DNA from 2 places in the Lysinibacillus sp. FSL M8-0337 genome. Region 1 is predicted to be linked to the other one. Evidence: riboswitches for the same ligand, from Rfam matches in the RefSeq annotation. Region 1 holds a riboswitch; the other holds the start of a gene.

Region 1 (7,681 bases):
GACCAAATCAGTAGAAAAGGTAAAGATAAATTATTTTGGTGAAATAAAGATATTGTCTTTATTTACATTGTCCAAAATAAACGATACTCATTATCTAAAGTTTTTTTCTTTCGATCTGAATGTTTTACAACACGTATCGGATGATTGAATGGCTGCTGCTTCTTCTGACATTGTATGCAACTCAAAGTCAGAAGCAAATTCCGCATCACGTTTGTTCGTATTACGTTTATCCATGTCAATTGCAATTTTTTCAGCTCCGCAATAATTACCTTTGGCATGGAACACACAATTTGATACTGCACAGCTAACTTGGACATTCGGCATAACTATCCACCCCTTGTGATTGGTCTTGAAAAGTATAGAATGGAAAATCTAATCTATACTCTTCACTTTGTATTTTGTCCAATCAAAAGGTTTTTACAAGTAAAGCTTAAAAATAACTTCGACATAATCTGTGAAGACGATTTTAAGCACAGCACAAGCGATAGATGTAATGTTCTAATTTTTGCTCGATGTTCTTGTCTCATCTTGAGGATGTAAAAATTTTGGTCGTTTACTATATCCTTTTGGCGATAGACGTATTAAAGTTTTCTTGGTATCGGACCAGTTTAAATTGGCACCAATATTTAAGTACGGAACGCCTAATACACGGATATTCGCAAAGTAAATAAGAATGAAAAACAGGGACAAAAAGAAACCAAATAAACCAAAGAAAGCGGCCATTAAGATAACAAATAAACGGAAAATACTCATTGCAGTTACAAAGGATTGATTGACAAGAGTATAGGCTGCAATACTTGAGATAGCAATTACGACGATCATGGAAGGGCTCGTTATCCCTGCCTTGATTGCCGCATCTCCGATGATTAGTCCCCCTACAACACTCATGGTTCCGCTTAAAATAGACGGTAAGCGTAGATTTGCTTCGCGAAATATTTCAAACATAAATAACATTAGTAATATTTCCAATATCGTAGGAAAAGGCAAACCAGTACGTGATTGGACAACCGTCGCTAACAGTAGTATAGGCATCTGCTCTTGATGATAAGTCGATAAGGCTAGCCAAAAACCGGGTAAAAGCATACTTATTAATATACCTACGATTCGTAACAGTCGCTCTAATGCACCGACTATAGTTGGATAATCGTTATCCTCACCTGATTTAAAAAGTAAAAAATTATTAGGTGGCGTAATGATTGCGTAAGATACACCATCGACAAAAAGAAGAATCCGTCCTCTGCTTAGCGCTTGTATTGCAAAATCTGGCCGACCTGTATAATCATGTCGCGGCAAAATTTTTGCGGTTTTTTCCACACTTTCCATCATTATATCGCCACTAAAGACAACGTCTGTATTAATTTTATTTAATTGTTTTTTTATTTCAGTAACCATTGCTTTGTCGGTTATATCACCCATGTACAGAACAGCTACTGTCGTTTTAGAGCGCTTTCCGACTTCCACCGTTTCCACGCATAGGGAATTTGTAGGCAAGCGCTTACGAATTAAGGCCACATTAATAAAGACATCTTCTATAAAATCATCTCTCGGCCCTTTTACCACTAGTTCTTGCTTTGTTTCTTCAGGATTTCGATTTGGTTTTTTAGTAATTTTACTTGAAAATAAAATTTTTTCCCCTTCAAAGTAAAGCAAAACAAACCCTGAATAGACACGCGTAATAGCATCATCTAAATTTGTTACTTTTTGAAGATTAGGAATGTGTAAATCGTTTTTTATTTTTTCCTCTAATAATTTTACAGAGCTGTCTTCAAACAAAGATTGAACTCGATCGATAATGACCTTATTCAATAAAAACGGATCGACCATCGACTCACATGTAATAAAATAAACATGATGTTGTTGAAAGGTAAAGGATTGAAAAATTACGTCAGCAGAGCGTTGAAATAATTCTTTCAACATTTTCAATTCGATTTCTTGTTCTATTGATTGAATATTCCTCATCTCCTACTGAACCAAATTCAAACAAATTATTTTACTAAAATACTTATAAACATATATTTCCCAATGTCCAAAAAATTATGCAATAAATCTTACACTAGTGAGATAATTCATTAATTCTAAATATAGATATCCTTTTAGCCAATCATTTTTTGTAAATTAGCCATTTCAATTGCGGACATCGCTGCGTCATAACCTTTATTGCCAGATTTTGTTCCAGCACGTTCAATCGCTTGCTCAATATTTTCCGTTGTGACAATCCCAAAAATAACTGGTACATTTGTCGAAAGCGATACGTTTGCAATGCCTTTAGCTGATTCGTTACACACATAATCATAATGTGTTGTAGAGCCACGAATAACTGTACCCAAACCTATAATGGCATCATATTTTTTCGTTTCAGCTAGTTGCTTTGCGATAAACGGTACTTCAAATGCACCTGGCACCCACGCAACATCTATTAAATCATCGTCTACACCATGACGCTTTAGCCCATCTAATGCACCACTTAATAATTTACTTGTTATAAATTCATTAAAACGACCAACAACCACCGCTATTTTTAAATCATTGCCAATTAATTGTGCTTCAAATGTTTTTCCCATCATTTCATTCTCCTCTTTTACATAGTAAGTGAATTTTCTATTTGCATATGTTGACGACGATATGTTGCTAATGCGTCAATCGAAATCATTTTTAATTTATGTTTTTGTGCATATTTGACTAACTCATCAAAGCGCAGCATTTCTCCATTATCGCCCATAATTTCACATATCACGCCAGCTTGTACACTGTTGCAAAGTTTTGCTAAATCGATAGTAGCCTCCGTATGTCCTCGGCGCTCTAATACCCCATTTTCTTTCGCAATTAGCGGAAAAACATGTCCAGGTCGACGGAAATCCGATGCTTGTGCATGTGACACTAGCATTTTTTGAATCGTCAAAGCACGTTCAAAAGCACTAATGCCTGTTGTTGTCTCTTTATAGTCAATACTGACAGTAAACGCTGTTTGGTGATTATCGGTGTTATTTATGACCATTGGCTGTAACGCTAATTTTTGTGCGAGCTGCTGTGAAATAGGTGTACAAATAAGACCTCTTCCATATGTTGCCATGAAATTAATCGTTTCTGGTGACATAAACTCTGCAAGGGCCAGTAGATCTCCTTCATTTTCACGGTCTTCATCATCCACAACAACAATCATATTGCCCTGTTTTAAATCGGCAATTGCTTCTTCAATTGAATGTAGCAACATTGCCACCTCCTAATAGATTTGACTTTCAATGTATGTTTTTTTCTTTCTATAGCAGGTTAAAAACCATGCTTCGCTAAGTAATCTTTTGTAATGGTTGACGATTGCAGACCACCCTTTAACTGGTGAATAATGTATTTGCCTACTAAATCGGTTTCAATATTGACCAGTGCCCCAACATTTTTAACACCTAGTACGGTTTCTTTGTATGTGTGTGGAATAAGCGATACTGTGACACTGTTTTTTTCAACATGAAAGAGCGTTAAACTCGTTCCATCAATTGTGATTGAACCTTTAGGAATACAATAGCTAGTTAAGTCCTCTGAAAGTTCGATATCAATATAGACCGCATTTGCCATTGGGCGTTTGCGTATAATTTTCCCTACACCATCTACATGACCTGAAACAAAATGGCCACCAAATCGTCCATTGGCTGGCATTGCACGCTCTAAATTGACTGCATGACCAACAGTTAATTGCTGTAAATTCGTCGCTTTCACTGTTTCAGGCATTACATCCATTGTCAGCTCTTGGTCATTGTAATGAGTTACTGTCAAACAAACCCCATTAACGGCTATACTATCCCCGAGCTTCACATCCGCCACTATTTTGGGCGAAATCACTGTTATTTCCATACTTTGCCTATCGCTTTGCAAGGTTTTTACTGTGCCAATATCCTCAATAATACCTGTAAACATTTTTCCACCTACTTTCTCAACCCTATGTCGTAAACCTTTTGATAGTTATGTTAATCCCCCCTCCATTTTTTATGACCAAAACAAAGAAAAAACCCCTTTAGCATAAAAGGGGTTTGGGAGTACTTATACATAAGACGTCACGAAATAAACCTAGTGGATACAAAAATTTTCCACAGGCTACCATCTTATTGTTCTTCTCCCATCCAGACTATCACTGTCGGTTTTGGATTTGCACCAAATCAGCTTGCGCTCACGGACTTTGAATTGCTTCATCACCGCCGATTGGGAATTTCACCCTACCCCGAAGAACAGATACCTATTCAATTTTTTCCCTAAATAAAAAACTTCCCAACAGAAGCGATGGGAAGTTATATTTCATATAAGCGTAGCCAAATAGACCTTTTAAAGTCATACGAATTTAAAAAGCTTATACTTTCATCCTTCTCCCATCCAGACTGTAACTGTCGGTTTTGGATTTGCACCAAATCAGCTTGCGCTCACGGACTTTGAATTACTTCATCACCGCCGATTGGGAATTTCACCCTACCCTGAAGGATATATTATTTAGTTACTTCATACGATAACATTATTTTAATAGATTATCCACCTAAAATTTTTTAATGCACGCATGCTGATTACTTATTTTTGCCAAAAAAAGCTATACTCTATTAATTTTTATGGTATTTCTTCCTTGAAATCCAATAGTGCGAAATTGTTACAGTTAAAGTAATCCATATGAACGTTATCACCATATTTCCATATAGTTGTGAATCTATTGAACCTGTTATTAATACCATCATTGCCTGTTGACTCATGCCAGCAGGATTCACTAAATCAATTATTGGATGTAAACCACTAATGATTTTCAACAATAGCAAGCAAACGATACTAATTAAAGCTATAACGCCCTGCCCATTAAAAATAGTACTGATCATCGAAGTAAAAGAAATCATAAAAAGTACCCATACTAAGTAAAATCCAAGCGCTAATATCAGCGTAAAAAATGGAATATTACTAAACAAGAAATTTACATAAACGTAAGATACAAAATAGCCAAATGTCACACTAAGCGCTACAAATGAGAAATTAGAAAAAAGCTTTCCACCGATATAGGATCCTACCTTTACAGGTCTTGTTAATATAAAATCAAGCATCCCATTCGCTTTATCTGATTGAATTATACCCATTATGGCAATAACAATTACCATAATGCCCAACTGATCAAATTGGGAGCCTAGAGTTGCCGCCATTACTTGTGCTCCATCCTGTTGCATGATTGCAGGATCAATCGTAATGCCTTGATTTCCGCCGAGCGCTGCTAAAATTGAAGGTAAATAGTATGTAACCACTGGTTGTGTTGCGCCTAAAAACATAAAAACAAGAGGTAACCAAAGGATCTTAAACTCTCGAAACATTTGTACATACTCTTTTTTCGTTAAAATATATAAAGGTGTCATACACTCACCACCATTTTTAAAAAGATATCTTCTAACGTCTCACTGCTTCCAACTTCAAATTTAACGATATCCATGTTGTTGTCCATTGCATCACGAATCAACCTATCTTTATTTTGCTGAATATTATCGAGGGTAATCTTCGCCTTCTTGCCTAATACTTCAACATTCTTAACATATGGGAGCTTTTCAATGATTTGCACCCAAAGCATATTATGTGATGCCAATTCAAGATGCACAACCGCTTCGTGATTGTTAGTTAATTTATCTAATGTCGTATCCTCAATTTTCTTACCTTGTTTCATAATGACAAAGCGTTCACATATTTCTTCTGCATCCCCTAAAATATGAGTAGATAATAGAATAGTCGTTTCATGTTTAATTTCTTGTATTAAATTTAAGACCTCTCTTCTGCCTATTGGATCTAATGCCGATACAGGCTCATCCATGACAATAAAAGATGGCTTATGTAACAGTGTTTGGGCAATGCCAAGCCTTTGCTTCATTCCCCCAGAAAATGTTTGAACTTTCTCATGTTGTTCATTTATAAGCCCAACTTTTGTTAAAATAGCTGGTACTTCCTTCACCAACTCTTGTTTTGTTATGCCAGATAACTGTCCCATAAAAAAGAGTGTTTCTGTAGCTGTCATCCAATGAAAGAAATCAGGATATTGTGGAAGGTAACCAATTTCTTTTTTCATGGTTTTAATTTTTTTCCCATCTAGAAGGACTTCTCCTTTTTCCGCATTTAAAATATCTGCAATAATTTTGATTAACGTAGACTTTCCAGCACCATTAGGTCCAATTAGCCCTACACATTGTCCAGTTTCAACCACCATCGAGAAATTATTGACTGCTGTCTTTGCTTTAAATGTTTTAGTCACCTCTTTAATTTCTAACTTCATGATGTTTCGCTCCTTTTCGCCCAATAGTGAAATATAAAATTGGACCAATAGTATTAAAAAATAAAATAAGGATTGTCCATAACATAACATTTGTTCTTGCTTTTCGATGACGATACAAATCAATTAATGCAACAAGGATAAGGATGAAGCCAACCATCATAAACGGCCATATAACCTGTAATACAGCCAACCAATCAATGTCATTCAATTCATCTAACCCATAGTGAAGTTTCAATAAAAACGCTCCTCTCAACATTCATTATCATTACTAATAATGATAACATTAACACACATTTTTTGGAATTGCACTTGTTATTTTATTAAATGCTATGCTACAGTCAATATTATCTATAATGATAATATTATCGTTATAGATAATAAATTTTACATTAATTTTACTGCCAAAATTGTTAAAAGGAGAAAATCGCGTGAAAATGCACCCGATAAGAATTCAAACTAGTCAAACGCAAAAAGAAACTGCTACTATGCCTATTCCAAATTTGTTTATTTTAGGGGGAATACTATGCTACCTATTCAAATAGATACCAATAGCCCATTGCTATTATATATGCAGGTCGGCAATCAACTAATTGAACAGATTGCAAAAGGACATATTCAAGACAATGAAATGCTTCCTTCCATTAGAAATATGGCGCAAGATATAGGAATCAATATACATACCGTTTCAAAAAGCTATCGTGAACTTGAGAAAAAAGCGATTATCAAGATGGAAAATCGCTTGAAAGCAACTGTTATCGCTCGTTCAAATCGACGGTTAGACGAAACCCAATTACATCATCTCGAACTTTCTATAAAAAACATGATAATGGAAGCTTATGTAATGGGTTATAGCAAGAAACAAATCAAACAATATATCACAAAAGTATTAGACCAAGTGCAGTAATTTACCTCATACTGAAGAAGCAATGGTAAATAATTCTTTCCTCTCATAATGTAAAATCAGATAGTGTATACTAATTCATTTCTTTTTTTCCGCATTCATGTCATCATGAACGAATGACTATATTGATTTAAGTATTATTAATGGTAAAGCCAAATACCCTTTAAGGAGAAAAATACAATGAAACATATTATATTTGATTTTGATGGCACACTTGCGGATTCCACGGCAGTGTTTGCATCTGTATGGAATACGATTGCTAAAAAACATGAATTCAAAGAAGTACAGTTAGAAGATATTGATGCACTAAAAAAATTATCGATTGCTGAACGAAGTAAATTATTTAACTTCCCGTTACACAAGCTACCTACTATACTCCCGCAATTTTATCGCTTATATCAGCAATCATTACAAGATGTTCATCTATTTCACGGTATGAAAGATGTCATAAAAGAACTCGATAAGAAAGGATATACAATCGCCATTATTTCCTCCAACTCAAAAGATAATATTTT
Region 2 (7,681 bases), 330 kb from region 1:
CAACAATAATTACAATTGGGACGACCACTAACATTAATAGGCGATATGTGTTATAAAACCCTTGTCCCACCTGACTTCCCATAAGCAATTCTTTTTTCACAAAGTCTTTATCTACTACATAGGCAATAAAAATGGCGATCAATAAATTGCCCAATGGTAGCATTAAATTGGACACTAAGTAATCAGTAGCATCAAAAATGGACTTGCCAAATATTGAAACATCCGCTAATAAACTTGACGATAATGCCGATGGAATTGCTGCAACAAAAACAATGACTCCAAGTAATAACGTTAAGACTGAACGCGACATATGCCATTTTTCAATAAATGCTGCCACGATGATTTCATATAAACTAAACGACGAAGTTAATGTCGCAAATAAAAATAGTAATAAAAACAGGGCTAAAAACACTTCCCCAAAAGGCATTTGACTAAATGCTGTCGGCAGCACCATAAATAATAAGCCAGGCCCAGCTTGCGGTTCCAAATCAAAAGCAAATACAACTGGGAAAATAGCTAGTCCTGCTAAAAACGACACAAGTACTGTCAAAATAACAACGGAACCTGCTGAATTTGGTAAACTAACATCTTTTTTCAAATACGAACTATATGTAACCAAACAAGAGAAACCTACTGCCAAACCAAAGAATGACTGCCCTAGCGCCTCTAGTAACGCTTTACCTGTTATATTAGAAAAATCAGGCCATAAGAAGAATTTCACACCTTCCATTGCCCCATCTAAAGTTAATGCACGAATAACAAGAATGATAAACATCACAAATAACAATGGCATCATCCATTTATTTGCTTTCTCAATACCATTTTGTACACCTAGCGAAATAACAAGTACATTGGTTAATGTAAATAACGCTAAACCTAGTAATGTAATCCACGGTGTGCTAATAATCTTTCCAAATAAATCGCCTGGATTAACTGAAGAATCAATAACTGCACCCGATACTCCAAGGCCGCTATAAATAAAAATCCATCCTCCTACAACACTGTAAAAGGTTAATAATAGAAAACAACCCAATACACCCATACGTCCAACCCAAGCCCATGCCGGTTTCGTTGGCACAACTTTTTTATAGGCAGTGACAGCTTCCGATTGCGTACCCCGCCCTAAAATATACTCGGATAATAACATCGGTAGGCCGATTAATAATGTAAAAAGCACAAAAATTAGGAAAAATGCGCCTCCACCACTTTGCCCTGTGACATAGGGTAACTTCCAAATAGCCCCTAGCCCAATTGCCGCACCCGCTGATGCTAAAATAAATCCTAATTTACTAGACCATTGTCCTTTATTCTCACTCATCTCTTCAATCTCCTCAAAACTAACTAATCTCTTATTAATTGTACATTAAAATAGTAAATTAGACTAGACAGTTCCTGAATTTCCCAGTATGCTATTGGATCCATAAAAAAACTGCACCTCCAATTGTTAGATGTGTCTAACAATTGGGGTGCAGTTCAAAATATGCTCGAGGTGAAATGAATTATTTTGATAAATACATTGTGCGTTGTTGGTTGATCCATTTGCGCATCGTTGTGAATAATAACGCCATAACCGCCGTTAATAACACACCTTTCACGATATTAAATGGTAAAATGCCTGCAACAATCATTGTGTATAATGAATCGCCAACGACTGGCTCCATTCCTAAGAAGTAAGTGTACATCGGTAAAAATACTGCGATATTTAACAAGCTCATTCCAACCGCCATCACAATCGTTCCTGTTGCTAATCCTCCAACAAGACCTCCAATCGTTTTAAAACGGTTAAAAATAAATGATACTGGTAAAATAAATAATATGCCTGTTACAAAGTTTGCAATATGACCAACTGGCACTCCTGTTGGCGTACCAGAGAAAATCCAATCTAAGACATTTTTAAATAGCTCTACTAAAATACCTGCTACTGGGCCCATCGTGATGGCTGCAAGTAAGGCAGGCATATCACTGAAATCCACTTCCAAAAAGGCTGGGAACGGTGGAATCGGGAAATTAAATAACATTAATAAAAACGAAATACTACTCAGCATACCAATCGTAATAAACGATTGCAGTTTGACATTTTTCTTCATTGAAAACTCTCTCCTCTTTGCTGATTCAATCTTGCAAGAAGAAAGGTTACGACGTAATCGATTGTTTTTCACGAAAAAACCCTTATGCAAATCAGCATAAGGGAGAAAAGGCATGATAAAATAACGCCATTACTAGCTATTTTTTGTGCATAGCGTGCACTTAAAGACACACTAAAAAAACGTTCGCACATAGCTTAATTCGTAACAACGAATGACGATCGTACCTTCATCTTCTCCCATCCAGACTATACTGTCGGCCTTGGAATTACACCAAGTCAGCCATGCAAAAAAATCTTTGCACAGGTCGCGGGCTGAAGAGCCATCTAGTAAATCATGCGAGCTACTGTAGCTTACTACTACACTAGCGATTTACAACTCTATTACCGCCGGTCGGGATTTTCACCCTGCCCCGAAGATGAATCAATATTATTTTATAAACTAACTATAATGTTTTATCACATAAAAGTAAATACTTCTGCTTAAAATAATCCGATTAAATTTGTATGTTTTAATAAATGAAGCATTTTGCGAGAAATCATGGAGTAACTTACCCGCGGAGCAAAGTCACTTACCCGCGATATTTTATCATTTACCCGCGAATCAAGGTGCTTTACCCGCGGTATTTCAATTATAAAAAAACAGCTATCTCTATCTGATAGCTGTTTTCTATATTATGGCATCATTTGTTTATTGGCTCCTACAGGCATGGGTAAAAAATTTGTTAAATCAAAGCCTTCCCAACTTTCCTGTACAATGTTATCTAAACGTATCTTTTTATCAAAGCTTGACGCAGTCAACATCATTGCTTCGATTAATTGTGTTGCCCGTACAGCATCCATTGTCGTTAAATCAAGTGGTGCGTCAAATGTGACCACAACCCCATCTTCTTCTTCTTTTACAGTGTATGTGACATTTTCCGGAACAACTGGCACATAAACATCATCCTTTTTGTCTCGCATCGCCAGTAGAGCCTCTGTCACAGTAGGATACGTTTGATGGAAATCAGGCGATAAATATTCAGTCCCGTTTCCCTCTGTATATAAATAATAGTTATAATGATTATCTTTTGTTAGCGCTATAGGCTCACTCGGCTCTTCTGCTTGCGAAAACTCGTAAGCAGAACCATCTGCCTGTTTAATGGCAATGGCTTTATATTCGGATTCGGAAAAAGTATCTTTTAACGAGCTTAAATATTTTGTGACAGATGCCGAAGCTACATCATAATCATTTTCTTCTGGTAATACGTGCACAAGCGTCTTACCTTCTTCTTTTAACTCACCTTTGTACGGATGATAGTCCGTTAAACCCATTGCTTCTTCATCAATTTGAGGTGCGTATTTTTTATACATTTGTAAAGTTGTTGGTTTCTTCTTCCCAAAATCAGCAGTTATTTTTTCGTTCTTAATAATATAGGTCATTGGTATACTATCAGCCTTGCCACCAGGTAAACCAATTCTGAAAACGACTGCATCGACTAAATCATCTTCGTAAACAGATGTCCGCAACGATAGGATACGAGCATGCTCAGCACCAATATTCGCTTTCATCACACTATCTGCATCTGCATTTTCACTTTCTGTGACCGACCGATCCTCCTGCATGGAAGAATAATTTTCGATTGGGGCGTTTGCTTCATCCTTTACGGAAGAATTGTTCGATACATAGATGTACCCTGCTATTGATAGTACAAAAATTGCAGCAACACTACTTAAAATAGGCAACCTACTCTTGCGTCGTTTTATAGGATCAATATTTTCTTGAGCAGGCAATGATTGTGCTTGTTGTTCTTTTACTTCATCTACTATGGCCTCTTGAAGATGTATATTGTCTTGTAAACGTGCATCAGCAAGCAATCTTTTTAACACTTTGTCTTTCGAGCGGTGGTCAGTAAGCTTCGGGGCATTGCTCAACATTTGTTCAAGTTGTTCATCGTCAAATTGTTGTTTATGCGTCATTGCCTTTTCGCCTCCTGTTCCCTAGCCTGTTGTAGATGTTGTCTTAAAAACTTAATGGCTCGATGTTGCGTCGTTTTAACCTTCGCCTCTGTCCAATCAAGTATTTGCGCAGTTTCAGTAATTGATAAATCTTGGAAATAGCGCATAATAATAACCATTTTTTGATCCCCTGTACAATTTTCAAGTGCAGACTCTATCTGCTTTAATTCATCACTGGCCTGTAGCACATCTTCCGGTGATGGTGTGGTTGAATGTAACTGTTCCGTTTCCCAGTCAAAAAAATCGAGCGAATGTTTTTGGCGCACAGCCTGCTTTCGAAAATGATCAATTGCGACATTTTTAGCAATGGCAAAAAGCCAAGTTTTTTCACTGCTATTTCCTGCGAATTGTTCATAAGATCGCAGCACACGGACATAAACCTCATGTGCAAGATCCTCAGCCAGTGTACGATTTTTTACTAGATAAATAAGAAACTGGAACACGTCTTGATGGTATGCATCGTATAGTCGATGGAACACGGAGTCATTCAAAGCACTCCACCCCCGTTCTCATAGTATTTGTCGTCTAACACTCGCAAAAGTTACATTTAAATAATAATTTTATCTCAGTTTTGCCATGTGCCAAACCCGAGCAAAAGCCGACAGCTAGCCCCTCACAGGTATTGGTATTATTGCCAAATAGTGCGGCTAGTTCTAACTACACACATGACCTGTATCAGCATGAAAGAGCATTGTCAGATGGAATCAGCTAAGGGCTTCTTAATGAATTTATTCGAAAGGTAAATAGAAAGTAAAGGTTGTGCCCTCTTTTAACACACTATCGACCATAATATTGCCAGAGTGCGCCTTCACAATATTTCGAGCAATTGCAAGCCCTAAACCCGTTCCGCCTTTAGAACGTGTCCGTGCTTTATCCGCTTTATAAAAACGTTCAAAGACATACGGTAAATCTTCCTGTGGAATCCCATGCCCTGTATCCTGAACAGATATTTTGGCAAAGGTTGGCTCTTGCTCTATCTTGACAATGACAGAACCTTCGTCTGTATGACGCAGTGCATTATCTACTAAATTCGTTAACACTTGTTCAATACGATCTTCATCCATACTTATGCGGGCATTATTATCAAACTCACTATTAAATAAAAGCTGCACGTGCTTTTCTTTTGCCACTTGAGCAAATTTCTGCGTAATACGTTCAAATGTCGAATTAATCGGTACTTCATCTTTGTATAGTGTCATATGTCCTGATTCCATTCGCGCTAAATCCAATAAATCAGTTACTAAACGTCCCATACGCTTCGATTCATCATAAATAATTTTCGTAATCTCATTGCGTTCTTCTTGATCTTGAATAAAATCATCATCCATTAATGCCTCTGAATAGCCTTGTAACATGGAAATCGGTGTACGTAGTTCATGTGATACATTGGCAATAAAATCTGAACGTAGCTTTTCTAGACGATGCTGCTCTGTCATATCGCGGATTACAGCAACTGCTCCACGAATTAATTCCCCACTATAGAGCGGGCTAATCGTAAATGTATAATAATTTCCATCCATTTCAATTTCTTCTTCTAACTTATCTTCAAACATTAGTACATGATCGAGCATATGATAGAGTTCTGGTGGAATCGGCTTTGCGCTTTGCGAGCCTTTATTTACAAACCATTTTTGCATTAAACGTTCCGCCGGCGGATTGCTCAGTAAAATTGTTCGATCACGGTTAAACGTTATCACGGCATCTGTCATGGATGTTAAAATATTGGACAATTGCTCATTTTCTTGATTGATTACTTCTAAGTTATGCTTTAGCTGACGCCCCATTTGATTGAACGCAACAGCTAGCTGGCCGATTTCATCATTTTGCGTTGTCGGCATTTTTGCCTCGAAATTCCCTTTTGCAATTTCAAAAGCTAGTTCACGCATTTTACGTAATGGTGATGTAATACGGGATGATAAGAAAAATGCAAAAAATGTCGTTAACACAAACGCAATAAATGCCGCTAAAAAGACAATTTTGGTCGTCTCTTTCGATGTTTTATGTAACGCATCTGGACTTTGATAAATAAATACAGCACCATGCACTTCATTTTCCACATTTAGTGGAAACCCTAGCACAACATACGATTCCATCTTTCCTTTATCAGTTGAAGATGGCATCATCATTTCCTTTATAATAGGTTCATCTGATTGGAAAATTTCATGGAAGGATTTATTCGCTAAAATTCCATCTTGAATTTCTTTCTTGTTGACGCCTTCTTGCATCGCAAATGAGACTTCCAAATGATTTATGGCGATAAGTGCATTTGTACCCTCAGGTAAAATATCTGTCAGGAGTTGCGAAGTCGATTCTGCCGTCTCATTGTCATCCACTATACTCGCTATTGTTGCAGCCGTTTGACGCAGTGAAATCTCTGCTTGCTGCATATGATAGTTTTGAAGAAATTCGAGCATTAAAACCGTGAAAACAAATAATACAAATGAAACGAGAAGCAATATGGTTACCCATAGCTTCCCGACAACACTGTTCCATATTCTATTCATTGACAACCTCAAATTTGTAACCAACGCCCCAAACAGTGACAATCATTTTCGCTGCGTTCTCGGATACACGATTCAGCTTCTCACGTAGACGCTTCACATGTGTATCGACTGTTCGTAGGTCTCCAAAGAAATCATAATGCCAAACCTCTTTTAGTAATTGTTCACGGTCAAATACTTTATCAGGAGATTTTGCAAGGAAATACAATAATTCATACTCTTTTGGTGTTAAATTTACTTCGATACCTTCCGCTGTTACACGGTGAGCATCATGGTCAATCATCAAATGTTGGAATACAACTAAATCTTTTGATGACGATGCATTTGTCGTAGGTGAAAATGCTTGTGAACGACGTAAAATCGCTTTTACGCGTAGAACCACCTCACGAGGACTAAATGGCTTTACAATATAATCATCTGCTCCAAGCTCGAAGCCTTGTACACGGTTCGCTTCCTCGCCTTTTGCAGTTAATAAAATAATTGGAGTTGCAGCTCTTTCGCGAATTTCTGCACATACCTCAAGCCCATCTTTTTCAGGCATCATAATATCTAGTAAAATACAGTGGTACTCTTTTTCTAAAGATTTCTCGATCGCTTCTTCACCATTCTCTGCTTCGTCAACTTGATACCCTTCGCGCTCCAAATACATTTTTAATAAGCGTCGAATACGATCCTCGTCGTCTACTACTAATACTGAAATATTTTCTGACACTTTCACGATCCCTCTCTTCCGATCTTTCTCTACCCTTCTATTGTACATGGTACGCTACGACTTGAAAAGAAAAGAAAGCCCTTTCGCAGCAGCGAAAAGGCTTTTTGTTCCCATTGTTACGCGTAGGAGTGTAAACCTGCAAGAATTAAGTTAACGGCAATAAGATTAAATAATATAATACCAAAGCCAATTAATGCTAACCAAGCAGATTTTTCACCTTCCCAGCCTTTAGATAAACGTAGATGTAGGAATGCTGCGTAGAATAACCATGTAATGAGGGCCCATACTTCTTTCGGGTCCCAACCCCAGAAACGACTCCACGCAAGTTGTGCCCATATCATCGCAAATATGAGTGCACCTAATGTAAATACTGGGAAACCAATAATA

The links. Region 1 has a riboswitch for FMN ahead of ribE (riboflavin synthase). Riboswitches for the same ligand answer to the same signal wherever they lie in the genome.
Region 2: it holds a riboswitch for FMN, as region 1 does, so the genes downstream of both, MKY08_RS05935 (ECF transporter S component) here and ribE (riboflavin synthase) in region 1, are expected to answer to the same signal.

What each region holds. Positions count from the first base shown of each region.
Region 1 is NZ_CP151996.1:1,638,957-1,646,637, reverse strand. Features, by position in the region: gene MKY08_RS07620 (DUF1540 domain-containing protein) at 91-324, opposite strand; gene MKY08_RS07615 (spore germination protein) at 499-1,959, opposite strand; gene ribE (6,7-dimethyl-8-ribityllumazine synthase) at 2,094-2,561, opposite strand; gene ribB (3,4-dihydroxy-2-butanone-4-phosphate synthase) at 2,579-3,211, opposite strand; gene ribE (riboflavin synthase) at 3,268-3,906, opposite strand; FMN riboswitch at 4,094-4,219, opposite strand; FMN riboswitch at 4,341-4,466, opposite strand; gene MKY08_RS07595 (hypothetical protein) at 4,575-5,363, opposite strand; gene MKY08_RS07590 (ABC transporter ATP-binding protein) at 5,360-6,265, opposite strand; gene MKY08_RS07585 (PLD nuclease N-terminal domain-containing protein) at 6,249-6,500, opposite strand; gene MKY08_RS07580 (GntR family transcriptional regulator) at 6,789-7,169, shown strand; gene MKY08_RS07575 (HAD-IA family hydrolase) at 7,347-7,681, shown strand, end outside.
Region 2 is NZ_CP151996.1:1,306,695-1,314,375, reverse strand. Features, by position in the region: gene MKY08_RS05940 (sodium-dependent transporter) at 1-1,318, opposite strand, end outside; gene MKY08_RS05935 (ECF transporter S component) at 1,500-2,087, opposite strand; FMN riboswitch at 2,312-2,508, opposite strand; gene MKY08_RS05930 (RNA polymerase subunit sigma) at 2,759-4,042, opposite strand; gene sigX (RNA polymerase sigma factor SigX) at 4,039-4,572, opposite strand; gene MKY08_RS05920 (ATP-binding protein) at 4,810-6,585, opposite strand; gene MKY08_RS05915 (response regulator transcription factor) at 6,578-7,294, opposite strand; gene ccsB (c-type cytochrome biogenesis protein CcsB) at 7,411-7,681, opposite strand, start outside.